2 linked regions of the Cyanobium sp. PCC 7001 genome follow. The protein of the gene in region 1 interacts with the protein of each later gene in a pairwise test. Links are inferred from orthologs where the notes say so. Each region holds a gene or a part of one and is shown in the gene's direction. Other genes may lie near its edges. The genes, in order: sfsA and CPCC7001_RS03545.

The links.
Region 2: the proteins of sfsA (region 1) and CPCC7001_RS03545 interact in binary tests that used the Escherichia coli proteins (3 or more experiments, as listed by UniProt). The link is inferred for Cyanobium sp. PCC 7001 from one-to-one orthologs.

What each region holds. Positions count from the first base shown.
Region 1 is NZ_DS990556.1:1,684,836-1,692,819, forward strand. What follows is about bases 3,113-6,041. They hold sfsA (DNA/RNA nuclease SfsA), read left to right. Parts: upstream 3,113-4,154; coding sequence 4,155-4,928; downstream 4,929-6,041. Other genes in these bases: murJ (murein biosynthesis integral membrane protein MurJ), read right to left, coding at 3,113-4,078; CPCC7001_RS08450 (4-hydroxy-3-methylbut-2-enyl diphosphate reductase), read left to right, coding at 4,955-6,041. Also shown: glyA (serine hydroxymethyltransferase), read right to left, coding at 1-1,265; CPCC7001_RS08425 (hypothetical protein), read left to right, coding at 1,581-1,820; CPCC7001_RS08430 (DUF3181 family protein), read left to right, coding at 1,817-2,107; CPCC7001_RS08435 (hypothetical protein), read left to right, coding at 2,132-2,401; more of murJ, read right to left, coding at 2,456-3,112; more of CPCC7001_RS08450, read left to right, coding at 6,042-6,181; CPCC7001_RS08455 (DUF1997 domain-containing protein), read left to right, coding at 6,337-7,044; CPCC7001_RS08460 (DUF4079 domain-containing protein), read right to left, coding at 7,048-7,515; purH (bifunctional phosphoribosylaminoimidazolecarboxamide formyltransferase/IMP cyclohydrolase), read right to left, coding at 7,594-7,984. UniProt on the Escherichia coli protein: Binds to DNA non-specifically. Could be a regulatory factor involved in maltose metabolism.
Region 2 is NZ_DS990556.1:718,955-726,850, reverse strand. Bases 1-2,841 are described here. They hold CPCC7001_RS03545 (glutamate-5-semialdehyde dehydrogenase), read left to right. Parts: upstream 1-659; coding sequence 660-2,024; downstream 2,025-2,841. Other genes in these bases: CPCC7001_RS03535 (polysaccharide pyruvyl transferase family protein), read left to right, coding at 2,421-2,841; CPCC7001_RS03540 (dihydroneopterin aldolase), read left to right, coding at 2,021-2,428; CPCC7001_RS03550 (ROK family protein), read left to right, coding at 1-652. Outside these bases: more of CPCC7001_RS03535, read left to right, coding at 2,842-3,422; CPCC7001_RS14340 (glycosyltransferase family 39 protein), read left to right, coding at 3,479-4,966; CPCC7001_RS14985 (hypothetical protein), read right to left, coding at 4,851-5,870; CPCC7001_RS13940 (DOMON-like domain-containing protein), read right to left, coding at 5,867-6,475; CPCC7001_RS03515 (phosphotransferase enzyme family protein), read right to left, coding at 6,475-7,590; CPCC7001_RS03510 (M3 family metallopeptidase), read right to left, coding at 7,638-7,896. UniProt on the Escherichia coli protein: Catalyzes the NADPH-dependent reduction of L-glutamate 5-phosphate into L-glutamate 5-semialdehyde and phosphate. The product spontaneously undergoes cyclization to form 1-pyrroline-5-carboxylate.

The sequences.
Region 1 (7,984 bases):
AGCGGAAAACGCTCGCAGAGCTGGGCCACCCGTTGCCGGCAGCCCTGTTCGATGGCGGTGTCCTCGGGGTTGAGCAGGCGATCGGCGATCACGTCGGCCACCTCACGGAAGGCCTCCTCATCGAAGCCGCGCGTGGTGCAGGCGGCGGTGCCGAGCCGCAGGCCACTGGTCACGAAAGGCGACTGGGGGTCGAACGGCACGGTGTTCTTGTTGGCGGTGATGTGCACATCGCTCACCAGCAGGTCGGCCACCTTGCCGGTCATGCCGATGCCACGCAGATCCAGCAGCACCAGGTGGTTGTCGGTGCCGCCGCTCACCACGTCGATGCCCCGCTCCTGGATGCGGGCGGCGAGGGCCTGGGCGTTGGCGATCACCTGCTGGCTGTAGGCCCGGAAGGAGGGCTGCAGCGCCTCGCCGAAGGCCACGGCCTTGGCGGCGATCACATGCTCCAGCGGTCCGCCCTGGCTGCCGGGGAACACCGCCTTGTCGAACTGCCTGGCGAAGTCGGCATCGCGGCAGAGGATCAGACCGCCGCGGGGGCCGCGCAGGGTCTTGTGGGTGGTGGTGGTCACCACGTCGCACACGGACACCGGGTTGGGGTGCACGCCGGCGGCCACCAGACCGGCGATGTGGGCCATGTCGGCCAGCAGGTAGGCGCCCACCTCATCGGCGATGGCCCGGAAGGCCTGGAAATCGATCGTGCGGGGGTAGGCCGAGTAGCCGCACACGATCAGCTTCGGCCTGTGCTCCAGCGCCAGCTCGCGGATGGTGGCGACGTTGAGCTGCTGGGTGCCTGGATCCACGCCGTAGTGCACGGCTTTGAACCACTTGCCGCTCACGTTCACCGGCGAGCCGTGGGTGAGGTGGCCGCCATGGCTGAGGTCCATGCCCAGGATCGTGTCGCCGGGCTGGAGCAGGGCGAGGAAGACGGCGAAGTTGGCCTGGGCACCGCTGTGGGGCTGCACGTTGGCCCAGGCGGCGCCGAACAGCTGCTTGGCCCGCTCGATCGCCAGCTCCTCGATCGCGTCCACGTGCTCGCAGCCGCCGTAGTAGCGCTTGTGGGGCAGGCCCTCGGCGTACTTGTTGGTGAGCACCGAGCCCTGGGCCTCCATCACGGCTTTGGAGGCGAAGTTCTCCGACGCGATCAGTTCGAGGTGGGTCTGCTGACGCTCCAGTTCCTTGCCGATCAGGGCGGCGATGGCGGGATCGGAGGCCGCCAGGGTGGAATCAGCGCCGGCGGCAGCGGCGATCACGGTGTCAGCCATCAGGGAGTCCGCCATCAGGGTGTCCGCCCTCGAGGGATGGGGTGGGTGCTGAGGTGATGGTAATGACCCGTGTCCCCGGGCCGGAGCGGCGGCGCCATGAAAAACCGCCCCTGCCGAAGCAGAGGCGGTGGTGGGAAGCGCGCCTGGAGAGATTCGAACTCCCGACCCTCTGATCCGTAGTCAGATGCTCTAATCCGCTGAGCTACAAGCGCATGGCACCATTCTCAGCGCACGGAGGGCCCATCCGTCAAACGGTCCGCCTGCGATTCCATCAACCTGTGATTGCGCCCTCCGGCGATCCCACCGAGCTTTCCCATGCCCATCCGCTGGTACGGACCCGCCAACCCCGAGGACCCCACCTTCCGGCATTTCGAGCGGATCGTGAATTTCACCCTCCACGCCGCCCTGTTCTCGGCGATCAACAGCGGGCTGTGGGTGGTGCAGGAACTGCGCCACCCCTGGGGACATCTGGGTGTGTTCAGCCTGGTGTGGCTGGCGGCCCTGCTGGTGCACGCTGGAGTGGTCGTGACCCTGCGTCCCCGCAACCAAGCATGAGCCTCTCCGCCGGCGACCTCAAGGACCTGGAAGTGGCCCTGGCCGACAGGCTCTACCTGCAGGTGGCGGGCTGGCACCTCTACCTCGGGGATGCCGGACTGGCCCAGGAGCTGGCGATCGAGTGCGCCGCCCGGCTGCAGGCCGGCAGTAGCGTGTGCGCCCGCCAGGCGCTGGAGGCCGTGCAGGTGCCGATCGGAGGCGGCACCACCCGCCTGCCTCTGGCCCGGCTGGTGCCTGCTGGTCAGCTGCGCGACCTCGAGGAGGTGCTGGAGCCTTTTTGCCGATAGTGTTGCGGCCATTGCGAGCGGGCCGTGCTGCTGATCGAGGTCACCAACGCCCGCGAGGTCGTGGGCCAGCGCCTCGGTCGCCTCGGCAGCCGCCTGATCGGCAAGGTGGTGGATGCCGAGGCCCAGGTGGAGAAAGCCCTCATCCAGGAGCTGGAAACCGCCTTCCGCGAGTTCGGCATCGAGGCCCGCATCGTGTCGGTGCAGGGCCCGCAGCTGCTGGGCCGTTCCCACCTGGAGCTGCCGCTGCAGGTGCGGGAGGACCGGCAGGTGGGGCCCCAGAGCCTCACCTCCTGATCGGCTGAGCAGCTGGGCGGCTGGGCGGCTGGGCGGCTGCGCCGGTCCCGGCCCTCAGCGGCGGCCCAGTTTCGGCAGGCGGCGGCTGAACTGGCTCACCACCTGCTCCGCCTCGGGCACCCCGGCCCTGTGGGCGAGAAGGCCGTACACCAGCAGCCCCAAGCTGCCGCTCAGGCCCGTCTGCAGCAGCCGCCCCAGCAGGCCTGTCGGCCAGCCCACGTAGGTGGCCAACGCCCAGGCCGCCGCGGCACCGAGCAGCGCCGCGCCCAGCAGCAGGCCGCTGTCCCGGCCCCAGGCCAGCAACGGCAGGCCATGCAGCCGCACCTGCAGGGCCAGCAGCAGCCCGGCACAGGTGATCAGGTTCACCGCCACCGTGGCGAGCACCAGCCCGGCGGCGCCGGCGTAGAGCACCGGCAGCAGCTGCTGGCCCCAGGGCGTGGGCCCGCCCACGAAGGCCCAGCAGAAGAGGGCGTTGAGGCCGATCCCCGCCAGGGACCAGCGGAAGGGGGTGACGCCGTCGCCAAGGGCGTAGAAGACGCGCACGAGCACGTCGCGGGCCAGGTAGGCCGGCATGCCGATGCCGTAGGCCATCAGAAGCTGGCCCACCAGGGTGGCGGCGCCGGCATCGAAGGCGCCGCGCTCGTAGATCAGGGCCACGATCGGCACGGCCAGCGCCGCCATCAGGGCCCCGAGCGGCAGCATCGAGGCGTTGGAGAGCATCAGGCCCTGTCGGATGCGGGCCACCAGCTCCGGGCGGTCGCCCGGCGCCGTCAGGCGGGCATACACCGGCAGCAGCGGCACCAGCAGCGCGTTGGAGATCAACCCCAGGGGCGTCTGCACCAGCAGGTTGGCGTAGCCCAGTCCCGCCGCCGCCGCCGGAATGCCGGAGGCGAAGAACAGCGACACGAACACGTTGATCTGCAGCATGCCCGAGGAAAGCGTGGCCGGCCCCATCACCTGCAGCACCTCCCGCACTCCGGGGTCCTGCCAGTCCCACACCAGCCGGAAGCGGTGCAGACCCTGACGGGCCAGGGCCGGCAGCTGGATCAGCCACTGCAGCACCGCCCCCACCGTGGTGCTGGCGGCCAGCACCACGCCACCGATCAGGGCGTTCTCCGGCAGGGTGATCGCCGAGCCCAGCTGCCACCAGAGCAGGGCCAGGCCGGCGATCACCGCCACGCTGGAGAGCAGCGGACTCACCGAGGGCAACCAGAACTCATCGGCCGCGTTGAGGGCGCCGAAACCCAGACCGATCAGGCCGGCGAACAGGGCCATCGGCGCCATCCAGCGCAGCTCCACCACGGCGATGGCATGGCGCTCCGCGTCCAGACCCGGGCCCACCAGGGTGATGAGCGGATCGGCCGCCACCAGCAGGATCAGGGTGACGACCAGCAGGCCGGCCCCCACCAGGGTGTTGATCGCCGCCAGCACATGGGCCCCCTGCTCGCGGGGGCGTCGGGCCAGCACGCTCACCATGGCGCTGTGGAAGGGCCCGTTGATGCCGCCCAGCAGGATCAGCAGGAAGCCCGGCAGCACATAGGCGTAGTTGTAGGCGTCATAGGCGGCACCCACGCCGAATGCGGCAGCGATGGCCTGCTGCCGCACCAGACCGGCCACCTTGCTGATCGCGGTGGCCACGGCCACGATCAGGGCAATGCGGCGCAGGGATTGGGGCATCGGTCCGGACCGGATGGCCCGTCAGCTCGAGCGGCAGTATGGCGGGCATCCCCCTGGCAGCCCTGCCTTGCCCGTGATGGCCCCGCAGATCCTGGCGTTCCCGCCGCTCGTGGAGGGGGTGCTGCTGAAGCGCTACAAGCGCTTTCTCGCGGATGTTCAGCTCGATGGCGGCGGCGTGGTGACCGCCCATTGCCCCAACACCGGCCCCATGACCGGCGTGCTGCTGCCGGGCGGGCGCGTGCGGCTGCGCCACGACCCCTCGCCCAGCCGCAAGCTGGCCTGGACGTGGGAACAGGCCGAAGTGCCCGGCGCCGGCGGCGAGCCGGTGTGGGTGGGCATCAACACGGCGCTGCCGAACCGGCTGGTGCGGGCCGCGATCGAGGCCGGTTGCCTCGAGGCCGAGCTCGGGCCGATCGGCGGCATCCGGGCCGAGGTGCCCTACGGCGAGGGCCGCCGCAGTCGCATCGATCTGCTGCTCACCCCCGCCGAAGGGGCCCCGGACCCGCGGGCCATCTATCTGGAGGTGAAGAACACCACCTGGACCCGGGGCTCCCTGGCCCTGTTTCCCGACACGGTGACGGAGCGGGGCCAGAAGCATCTGGTGGAGCTCACCGCCCTGCTGCCGGAAGCCCGGGCGGTGCTGCTGCCCTGCCTCAGCCGCGGCGACGTGGACCGCTTCGCGCCGGGCGACTCCGCCGATCCGCGCTACGGCGAGCTGTTCCGCGCCGCCCTGGAGGCGGGCGTGGAGGTGCTGCCGTGCGTGTTCGGCTTCACAGCCACCGGGGTGCACTGGCAGGGCCTGGCGGGCGTGGAACCCCGCGAGCCGGCAGCCTCGCGCCATGCCCCATAGAGTTCCCCCACTGCCCAGGGGCTGCCGTGGATACCCGTGCCTTCAAGCGCTCGCTGCACCATTCGGAGCGCTACAACCGCCGTGGCTTCGGCCTGGGCGAGGAAGTGGCCGGCAGCCTCGAGCAGGCCTACCAGAGCGATCTCGTGGCCAAGCTGCGGGAGAACGGCTACGCGCTGCAGCGGGGAAGGCTCACGGTGCGCCTCGCCGAGGCCTTCGGCTTCTGCTGGGGGGTGGAGCGGGCCGTGGCCATGGCCTACGAAACCCGGCGCCACTATCCGAGCGAACGGATCTGGATCACCAACGAGATCATCCACAACCCCTCGGTGAACGACCATCTGCGCGACATGGACGTGCAGTTCATCCCCGTGGATGAAGGGGTGAAGGACTTCTCCGATGTGGCCAGCGGCGATGTGGTGATCCTGCCGGCCTTCGGCGCCACGGTGCAGGAGATGCAGCTGCTGAACGAACGGGGCTGTCACATCGTGGACACCACCTGTCCCTGGGTGTCCAAGGTGTGGAACACGGTGGAGAAGCACAAGAAGCACGCCTTCACCTCGATCATCCACGGCAAGGTGAAGCACGAGGAAACCCTGGCCACCAGCAGCTTCGCCGGCACCTACCTGGTGGTGCTCGACCTGGCGGAAGCCCAGCTGGTGTGCGACTACGTGCTGCTGGGGGCACGGGATGTGGATGCCGCCACCCGCACGGCGGCGCGGGAGGCCTTCATGGCGCGCTTCGCCAAGGCCTGCTCACCAGGCTTCGACCCCGACCGCGACCTGATCCGGGTGGGTGTGGCCAACCAGACCACCATGCTCAAGAGCGAGACCGAGGAGATCGGCCGGCTGGTGGAGCGCACCATGCTGCAGCGCTACGGCCCCACCGAGCTCAACGAGCACTTCCTGGCCTTCAACACGATCTGCGACGCCACCCAGGAGCGCCAGGACGCCATGTTCTCCCTGGTGGACGAACCGCTGGATCTGATGGTGGTGATCGGGGGGTACAACTCCTCCAACACCACCCACCTGCAGGAAATCGCCGTGAGCCGCGGCATCCGCTCGTTCCACATCGACACGCCGGAGCGCATCGGCCCCGGCAACCGCATCGAGCACAAACCCCTGGGTGGCGAGCTGCAGCTCGAGGAGCCGTTCCTGCCCGCCGGACCGATCCGGGTGGGCATCACCTCGGGAGCCTCCACGCCCGACCGGATCGTGGAAGCGGTGATCGAGCGTCTGATCGATCTCTGCGAGGCCTGAGCCCAGGCCGCCGGAACCCCGGGTCAAGCGGCCCTTTCTGCTGTCGCGCTCGCTGCCGCCGGCCCGGCCGTGGGGCCCTACATTGATGCCGGTTGCAGCCGGGATTCCAGAGGATTCCTGCTCCAATCCCCTTCCCGTAGCTCCGTCCGTCGCTGTTGTCGTCCACCCCCCTGTCGACGGCACCACCCGAGCCGGCCAGCCGCGCCGATGCCCAGGCCCTGCGGCATGCGGAGGATCCGCGGGTGAAGTGCTACCGCAGCCACTTCGCCGATCTGATGGAGATGCGGGCCTCAGACGACACGGTGGCCCAGTATCTGGATCGCCACGAGGGCTGGTTCCGCCGCTGCGCCGCGCCGATGGCCGTGACACCGCTCGGCTCCAACGGCTACAGCCTCACGCTCGGCCGCTTCGGCAACTTCGGTTTCGAGGTGGAACCCACCATCGGGCTCGAACTGCTCCCCCAGAGCCAGGGGGTGTACCGCATCCTCACGGTGCCCGCGGCCGGTGGTGCGGGGAGTATGGAGAGCCTCTACGACGTGGATTTCAAGGCCTCCCTCAGGCTCGACTGCGCCGATGGGGACGCCGATTGCGGCGCTGATCGTGCTGCCGCGCCTACCGAGGCCATGGCCGCTGCTGATGGCCAAACCACCACCCTGGTGCGCTGGGAGCTGGACCTGAGCGTGTGGATCCGCTTGCCCGGGGTGATCACGCTGCTGCCGGAAGGCCTGGTGCAGAGCAGCGGAGAGCATCTGCTGCGCCAGATCGTGCGTCAGATCTCACGGCGCCTCACCTGGAAGGTGCAGGAGGATTTCCACGCCAGCCATGGGCTGGATTGCCCGCCCCGGCGGCGGGCCCAGTTCTGAGCCTCAGGCCGGCCGGTTCTCCCAGATCTTGTTGAGGATCTGCATACCGCTCACGGCCTGCCAGAGGAACAGGGTCACCAGCAGCATGTTGAGGCCCACATGGGCCTTGCGGGCGATCAGGTTGCCCTGCTGCATCAGCGGCGTGAGCGAGGCGGCCAGCACGACCATGCAGGTCATGCCGATGCCCACCAGCAGGTGGGGACCCACGAACAGCTTGCCGTTGTTCAGGTAAGTGACGGCCATGCCGCCGAAGGCGCCCAGCACCAGCAGGGCCAGCAGGATGCTGCCCAGCTGGAAATGGCGCTTGGCGTACTGACCCTTGATCAGCTGCTTGCGGGTCTCGGCGTCGGGGGCCGTGCGGGTTTTCTTGGCCTTGATGCCGAGAAACAGTCCGTAGCCGGCCACCCCCAGCAGGCTCCACATCATCAGGGGGTGGAGGAAGTTGAGGTAGTAGGCGATCGACTCAGGCATGGCGTGGCCGGGGGACGAAGAGGAGGAAGAGGTGTTGGAGCGAAACTACAACTGAGCCGGGGGGCTGTGCTGCCCCCTTCAGTGCAGGAAGTGCCGACGCCCGGTCACCACCATCGCCAGGCCCAGCTCATCGCAGGCCTGGATCGAATCCTTGTCGCGAACGCTGCCACCGGGCTGGATCACCGCACGCACGCCGTAGCCCGCCGCCAGCCGCACCGTGTCATCGAACGGGAAGAAGCCATCGCTGGCCAGCACGGCCCCGTTGGCCCGCTCCCCGGCGGCCTCGAGGGCCAGCCGGGCTGAGCCCACCCGGTTCATCTGCCCGGCGCCCACCCCGAGGCTCTGGCCGTCGCGCGCCACGGTGATGGCGTTGGAGCGCACATGCCGCACCAGCTTCCAGGCGAAGCGGAGATCGGCGAGTTCCTGGGGGGTGGGCTGGCGGACACTCACCACCTCCCAGCTGCTCTGC
Region 2 (7,896 bases), 960 kb from region 1 along the record:
GCCGGGCTGGCGGGATGTGCCCCTGGCGGACTGGCTCGAGCCGCTGCTGGAGCGGCGCGTCACCCTGGCCAACGACGCCGACTGTGCGCTGATCGGCGAGCTCTGGCAGGGTGCCGCCCGGGGCAGCGCGGATGTGCTGCTCCTCACCCTCGGCACGGGCGTGGGTGGAGCGGTGCTGCTGGGAGGCGAGCTGTTCACCGGCCATGGCGGGGCTGCGGCCGAGCCCGGCCTGATCGGGATCCAGCCCGATGGCCCCGCCTGCAACAGCGGCAACCGGGGCTCTCTGGAGAGCTATTGCAGCATCGGCGGTCTGGGCCGGCTCAGCGGCCTGGATCCCGAGGAGCTCTGCCGCCGCGCCGATGGCGGCGATGGCGAGGCCCTGGCGGTGTGGCGGGCCTACGGGCGGTTGCTAGGCACCGGCCTGAGTTCGCTGCTCTACGTGCTCACCCCGGAGCTGGTGCTGCTGGGAGGGGGACTCAGCGGCGCCAGCCACCACTTCCTGCCGGCCGTCTGGGAGCAGGTGGAGCAGCGGGTGCTGGAGGTGAGCCGCGAGGGTCTGCGGATCGAGCGCTGCGCCCTCGGCAACGGGGCCGGCCGGCTGGGGGCCGCCCGGCTGGCCTTCCAACGGCTCCAGTCCGTCCGCTTGGGATGATGGGGGCATGACCGTCACCGCCACACCGCCGCCCGGATCCGGCCCGCCGGGCACCGCCGCTCCGGCGGCTGCCGTTCCCGATCCGAGCCCCGAGCTGCTGCAGCGGGCCGCCACCGTGCGCCGTTGCGCCATGGCCCTGGGCCAGTGCGGCGATGGGGCCCGCCAGCAGGCCGTGCTGGCGATGGCCGAGGCGCTGGAGCAGGCCCGCCCCTCGATCCTGGCCGCCAACCAGGCCGATCTGGAGGCTGCCGCCGGCAATGGCCTGGCGCCTGCCCTGGTGGCGCGGCTCAAGCTCGATGCCGCCAAGCTCGATGGGGCGATCGCCGGCGTGCGCCAGGTGGCTGGTCTGCCAGACCCGGTGGGACGGCGCCAGCTCCATACGGAACTGGATCAGGGACTGGTGCTGGAGCGGCTCAGCGTGCCCCTCGGGGTGGTGGGGGTGATCTTCGAGGCCCGGCCCGATGCGGTGATGCAGATCGCCTCCCTGGCCATCCGCTCCGGCAATGGCGCCATCTTGAAGGGCGGCCGGGAGGCCAGCCGCAGCTGCGGGGCCATCCTCGCCGCCCTGCAGACGGGGCTGGGCCGCAGCGCCGTGGCGCCGGAGGCCCTCACCCTGCTCACCAGCCGGGAGGAGAGCCTGGCCTTGCTGAAGCTGGATGGCCTGGTGGACCTGATCATCCCCCGGGGCTCCAATGCCCTCGTGCGCTTCATCCAGGACAACACCCGCATCCCGGTGCTGGGCCACGCCGATGGGGTGTGCCACCTCTATGTCGATGCCGCCGCCGATCCGGAGCAGGCCCTGCGGGTGGCCCTCGATGCCAAGACCCAGTACCCGGCGGCCTGCAACGCCATCGAAACCCTGCTGGTGCATCGGGCCATCGCTCCGGCCTTTCTCTCCCTGGCCATCCCCGCCTTCGCCCGGGCCGGGGTGGAGCTGCGCGGCGATGGGGCCAGTCAGGCCCTGGGGGTGCCGGTGGCGGCCACGGAGGTCGACTGGGGCACGGAGTATTCCGATCTGATCCTGGCGGTGAAGGTGGTGGAGGATCTGGAGACTGCCCTGGAGCACATCGGCCGCTACGGATCCAGGCACACCGACGCGATCTGCACCACCGATGCAGCCACGGCCGATCGCTTCCTCGCGGCGGTGGACAGCGCCGGGGTGTTCCTCAACTGCAGCACCCGCTTCGCCGACGGTTTCCGCTACGGCTTCGGGGCCGAGGTGGGCATCAGCACCCAGACCCTGCCGCCGCGGGGGCCGGTGGGCCTGGAAGGCCTGGTGACCTACCGCTATCGCCTGCGGGGCGAAGGCCACATCGCCGCCGACTACGCCCAGGGGGAACGCCGCTTCACCCACCGTTCCCTGCCCCTGTGAGCGGCGATCAGGTGGTGGTGCGGGGCCTGCGCCTGTGGGCCCATGTGGGGGTGCTGGAGCAGGAGCGGCGGCTGGGCCAGCGGTTCGAACTCGACGTGGTGCTCGGGGCCGACCTGGCCGAGGCCGCCCGGGCCGATTCCCTTGCCGCCAGCCTCGACTACAGCCGCCTGATCGCCGATCTGCTGCAGTTGGCACCGCGTCTGGAGTGCCTCACCCTCGAACACTTCAGCGAGCGCATCCTTGCCCGGGTGGAGGCCCTGTACGGGCCCGTGCCGGTGTGGCTCGAACTGCGCAAGTGCGCCGCTCCGGTGCCGGGCTTCTCGGGCCTGGTGGCCGTGCGCCGCAGCCGCCACTGGCCCGCCGGGCCGCCGCCGCTGCTCGGCCTCGAGGGTGCCCATGGCTGATCGCGCTCACTCGTCCTCCGGCCTGGCCCGGTTGGTGCCCGCCGGCCTTCGGGGATGGCGCCAGCCCCCTCCCACTGCCCCGGTGGCGCTGGTGTGGTGGGGCAGCTGGCCCAGGGGCGCCACCCTTGGCGATCTGCTGGCGGTGGAGAACCTCTCGGCCGCGCTGCGCACGGCCGGGGTGCCCCACAGCGTGCTCTCCCACCCCAGCCACGCGCTGCCGAGCCATCTGGCGATCCGCCGGCCCTGGCGGCTGGCCAGCCAGCTGCACACGCTGGTGTTCGTCTGCGGGCCGCTGGTGCTGACCAAGCGGGTGCGACGGCTGCTCGCTGCCTGCGGCCATGCCCGCAAGCTCGCCGCCGGGGTGTCGCTGCTGGAGCGCCAACGACCTTTCAATGTCCTGCTCGATGGGGTGGTGGCGCGCGACGGCACCGAGTCCGCCACCTTTGATCTGGCCATTGCCCGCTGCCAGCCGCCCTTGGAGCGGCCCCGGCCCGCCAGCCCGGCCCAGGCACGCATCGGCCTCTGCCTGAGGGGGCCTCAGAAGGACTACGGCCCGGCGCGGGACCGCTCGGCGGCAGTGGAGGGCCTGTTCAGGCAGGTGCTGGCCGATCACCCCGGCCCCGTGCTGCCGATCGACACGGTGCTTTCGGCCCGCAATTCCGCGGCTGACATCGAAGCGGCCTTCGACGGGGTGGATCTGGTGATCACCACCCGGCTGCATGGCTCGCTGCTCGCCCTGGCGGCCGGTGTGCCCGTGATCGCCGTGGATCAGATCGCCGGGGGCGGCAAGCTCACCGAGGTGCTCAGCCGCACCGGCTGGCCCCACCTCTTCCCCGCTGAGGCCTGCAGCCCGGATCAACTGGCCGCCTTGATGCGCGGTTGTCTGGAGGATTGCCCCCTGGAGGCGATCGCCGCCAGTCAGGCGCGGATGCTCCTGCTGTCCCGCCAGGCGCTCCAGGCCTCTGTGGCCCTGGTTCAGGAAAAGGCCGGCTGAGGGCTGTGTGGGAGTGGCTGATGGCTCGGGATGGTGAGGCGAGACTGGGACCCCGGTTGAGCCCCTGGCGTCCCAGGACCGGCTGGGGCCTCCTGGTGCTGATGGTGGCGGCGGCGGCACTCCGCTTTCACGACCCCGGGCACCAGTGGCTCTCCCACGACGAGGTGTACACCGCGCTGCGCACCGCCGGCTTCCCTCCTCTGGAGCCGCCAGCCCAGCTCACGGCCGGTGAGCTGCAGCAGTTCCTGCGACTCTCCGCCGACCATGGCTGGAGTGCGACCCTGCGGGAACTGGCGCGCCATCCCGAGCACCCGCCGCTCTACTTCCTGCTGGCCCGGCTGGTGCGGGAAGGATTCGGCGAGGCCATGGTCTCGGTGCGTCTGCTCTCGGCCCTGTTCAGTGTGCTGCTCGTGCCGGCGGTGTACTGGCTCGGATGGGAAGTATCGGGATCCCTTGGCCTTGCTGCCCTGGCGGCCGGCATGGCCGTCGTGTCGCCGCTGCAGCTTCTCTATGCCCAGGAGGCCCGGCCCTACAGCCTTCTGGTGCTGCTTACGGCCCTGGCCTGTGCGGGCCTGCTGCGCCTCAGACGGGGCCCGGGCCCGCTGCCGTTCTGGAGCTATGTGCTCACCCTCGTGGCGGGCCTGTACACCAGCCTGATCTTCGTGCTGGTTCCCCTCAGCCATGGCCTCCATGGTCTGCTGCCGGGCCAGCCCGCCGGCCACCGGCGCCGCTGGGGCGCCGCCATGGCGATCGCCCTGGTGGCATTCCTGCCCTGGCTGTGGATTCTGGGGGTGCGGCTGGAGGCGTTTCTGCGCCACACCGCCTGGCTGCGGGTGGTGCCGCCGGCCCCGCCGGATGCCTGGCTGCGGGGGCTGCACTGGAGCGCCCCCTTCGTGGATCTGGGTGGGCAGCCGCCGCCGTGGTGGCCCGCTGCGGCACTCACGGTGGTGCTGGCCCTGGCGGGGGCTGGCGCTCTGGTCTTGGCGCGGCGAACGACGTCGCCGGGATGGTCGCTGCTGGTGTTGCTGCTGTTGCTCAATCTGCTGGTGCTGGAGGCCGGCGACCTGGCCACCGGCGGCAGACACGCCCAGATGACCCGCTACCTGCTGCCGGGCCTGCTGGGCGCCCAGATGCTGGTGGCTGGCGCTCTCTGGGGCCTGGTGAGCGTCAGGGGGAGCCGCCCGGCCGGGGTGCTGCTGCTGGTGGCCGCGCTGCTGGCAGGTGCCCTGTCGTGCCGCTCCATCCTCGCGGCCGACACCTGGTGGCATCAGTACCGCCTGTACAGGCCCACGCGCGTGCAGGCGGCCCTGTGGGCTCACCCCGGCAGCCAGCTGCGGCTGGTGCGCTCGCCCACCAGCCTCGGCGAGGCCATCGCCCTGGCCCAGCGCCTGGATCCGGACACGCCCCTCTGCTTCGTTGCGGCCCCGCTCAGCTCCGGGGCTCCTGGTCCTCCTGCAGCGGCCGTGGTGCAGGCGTCCGATCTGGGGCAGGTGGTCCTGCCAGCAGACGGCGCAGGTAGCTCCGCCAGTTGCGCAGGGCCTTGAGGGGCAGCTCCGCCAGCTTCAGCCGCAGCAGCACCAGGGCTGCCACCAGACCATCGGCCTGTCCGCGGGCATGGCGCCCCATCAGAGCTTTGAACCGTCCGTGGTAGTGCACGCACAGCAACCGCACCCGCCGGCCGTCGTGCCGCCGGAAGCCATAGGCGCGGCCCTGCTCGAAGACGAGCCGCTTCCAGGGGCGCACCAGCAGCGGCAGCGGATTCACCGCCTCGAAGCCCCGCACGTGTTCGATGCAGCTGTCGTAGATCGCCGGCTCCTCCCCCAGCCGCTCCCGGATCAGCACCGGCCGGGCCGTGGTCATGGCCCAGGCGTGCCAGAGCGACATGTCCGAGATCCAGTGGCGGCCGAGCCGCTTCTGGTTGCGTTGCTTCAGCTCCTCCAGGCGGTGTTCGCTGGCGTAGGTGGCGCTCACCAGGGCGCAGAACTCCTCGAGGGCCTCGCGCCGCTGGATGAAGGTGCAGTGGGGCAGCGCCCGCTGCCCGTCCCAGTGGTTCAGGGCCACGGCGTAGGCGGCACACCGCTGCGCCTCCTCGGCTGCATCGCAGAACAGCAGCACGTCGGAATCGAGGGCCAGCACCCGCTCGAACCCCTCCAGCTCCATCACGGCCAGCACCACGAACCAGCGCTCGATGCAGAAGCGCTCCCACAACAGGCTCTGGGACGGGCTGTAGTGGCGGTAGCAGCGCAGGAACTGGGTGTGGGCGGCGGAGCGGGGCAGCTGGTCGATGGCCACGAAGCGGTCCACGGCGAAGGCGGCATTGCTGGCGTCGCCCGCCAGCACCACGGGCACATGGGGATTGCAGCGCCGGGCCTGCTCCAGGCACACCGCCAGGTAGGGACTGGCCGAGCGGTGCACCACCACGATTCCGAACTCCGGCGCTCCGCTCACAACGGCTGGTCCAGCACCCACTGGTTCCGGTCATGGAAGTCCGCGGCCCCGCGGGGATGGCGCAGCGCCCAGTAGCTGAGGCTGCCGTGGCGGTCTTCCAGCACGGCACTCACCTGCCAGTCGAGGCACGCCACAGCCTTCCAGCCGCGCGGCAGCGCACAGCGCAGATTCAGCTCCAGGCCCTCGGGGCTGCTGGTGCACCGGAACGGCAGGCTGCGGTAGTCGGGAGCGGGCCGCAGCCCCTGCCGGTAGCCGTCGAGGGCGTACACAGTCCAGGCGCCGTGGGGGGCGAGGTTGAACTCCAGGTAGTGCGGCTGGCCGGCGGGGCCCACGAAACACTCCAGGCAGGTGTGCTGCCAGAGCCCGTCGCGGCGCAGGCCCTCGGCGCCGGCGGTGGGGGCGTCCGGCAGGAGTTCGGGGATGGCCAGGCTGGCCACACCGTTGCCGGCACCGTCCCCGGGGTCCCGGTCGCGCACCAGCAGCGCCAGCTCCAGCACCGGAGCGCCCTCCCCCGGCATGGCCGCCGCCAGCGTGAGCTGGCCGTCGATGGTCACGGCCGGTCCGCCGGCCTCGAAGGGCACCAGCCGGAAGGTCTGGCGCGCCATCAGCGCAGCTCCTCGATCAGGGCGTTCAGGGCGGTGTCCTGGGCCTCGATGCTTTCGGTGAGGCGGAACTGCACCAGGGCCCGTTCGAGGTTGTGACGCGGATGGCTCACCTTGAAGTAGCGGTTGCCGGCCAGATGATCGGTGAAGAAGCGCAGGCCCAGCTCGAAACTGATCAACCGGGCCGCCACGGGGAGGTGGTCGAAATCGGCGGCGGTGAGGAAACTGCGGGCCTGCTCCAGATAGCCCCCCAGAATGGCGCGGCAGCGATCGAGATCGAACACCACCGCCTCCAGATCGCGGCTCTCCTCTCCCGCCGGGTTGCAGCCGGAGCGCAGGCAGTCCCCGATGTCGTAGTGCACCAGCCCGGGCTTCACCGTGTCGAGATCCACCAGGGCCACGGCGCGACCGGTGGCGGTGTCGAGCATCACGTTGTTGACCTTCGGATCGCCGTGGATCGGCCGCAGCTGCAGCACCCCTGCGGCCTTGGCCTGCTCCAGCACCCCGGCCAGGGCCCGCCTCTGGTTCACGAAGGCGATGCAATGGTGCTCATCGGCGTCGAAGCGGTGCTGGGGCGTCCGCCCCGTCAGGCCGGCGTGCACCTGATCGAAGCTGGCCAGGTAGCCCGGCGTGATGTGGAAGCCCTCCAGGGTGTCGGCCAGCTGCCGGCAGGGCAGATCGTGGATCAGCCGGTGGAAGGTGCCCAGGCCCCGGCCCAGTTCGGCCGCATGGTCGAGGTGGAGCACCGTGTCGTGGGTGTTGGCCTGGTCCACATGGCTGAGCATCCGCCACACCCCCGACGGATGCCGGAGCTGGAAGGCCGTGGCGTCGCGCAGCGGAATCGCCTCGGGCAGTTCCCAGCGTCTCTCCGGCGTGGCCGTCAGGGGGGCCCGGCCGGCCACATGGCGGTTGAGGGCCACGATGTTGGCCATCACCTGCTCTGGGTGGCGAAACACGCGGGTGTTGAGGCGCTGCAGCACGAAACGCTGTCCGCTCTCCGTCTCCACCCTGAAGGTGTCGTTGACGTTGCCGTTGCCCAGGGGTGTGACGGCGCTCACCGCTGCCGGCAGGGCAAAGCGGTCGGCGATGCCGCGCAGGTCGCTCAGCGTGCACTCCATCGCCCCATCCTGCCCAAGGGGCTGACCTGGCCCGGCAGCCCCTCGGTTCAGCCGCTGGAGGCCGCCAGGCCCGAATGACGGATGAGGGCTTCGCTGCTGGGCTGGCGGCCGCGAAAGGCCTCGAACACCTCGGCCGGGGAGCGGCTGCCCCCCAGGCTGAGAACCGTGTCGCGGAAGCGGCGGCCCGTGGCCACGATCGCCTCCTCCTGCTCCAGACCCACTTCCTCGAAGGCGCTGAAGGCGTCGGCGCTGAGCACCTCCGCCCACTTGTAGGAGTAGTAGCCCGCGGCATAGCCGCCGGCAAAG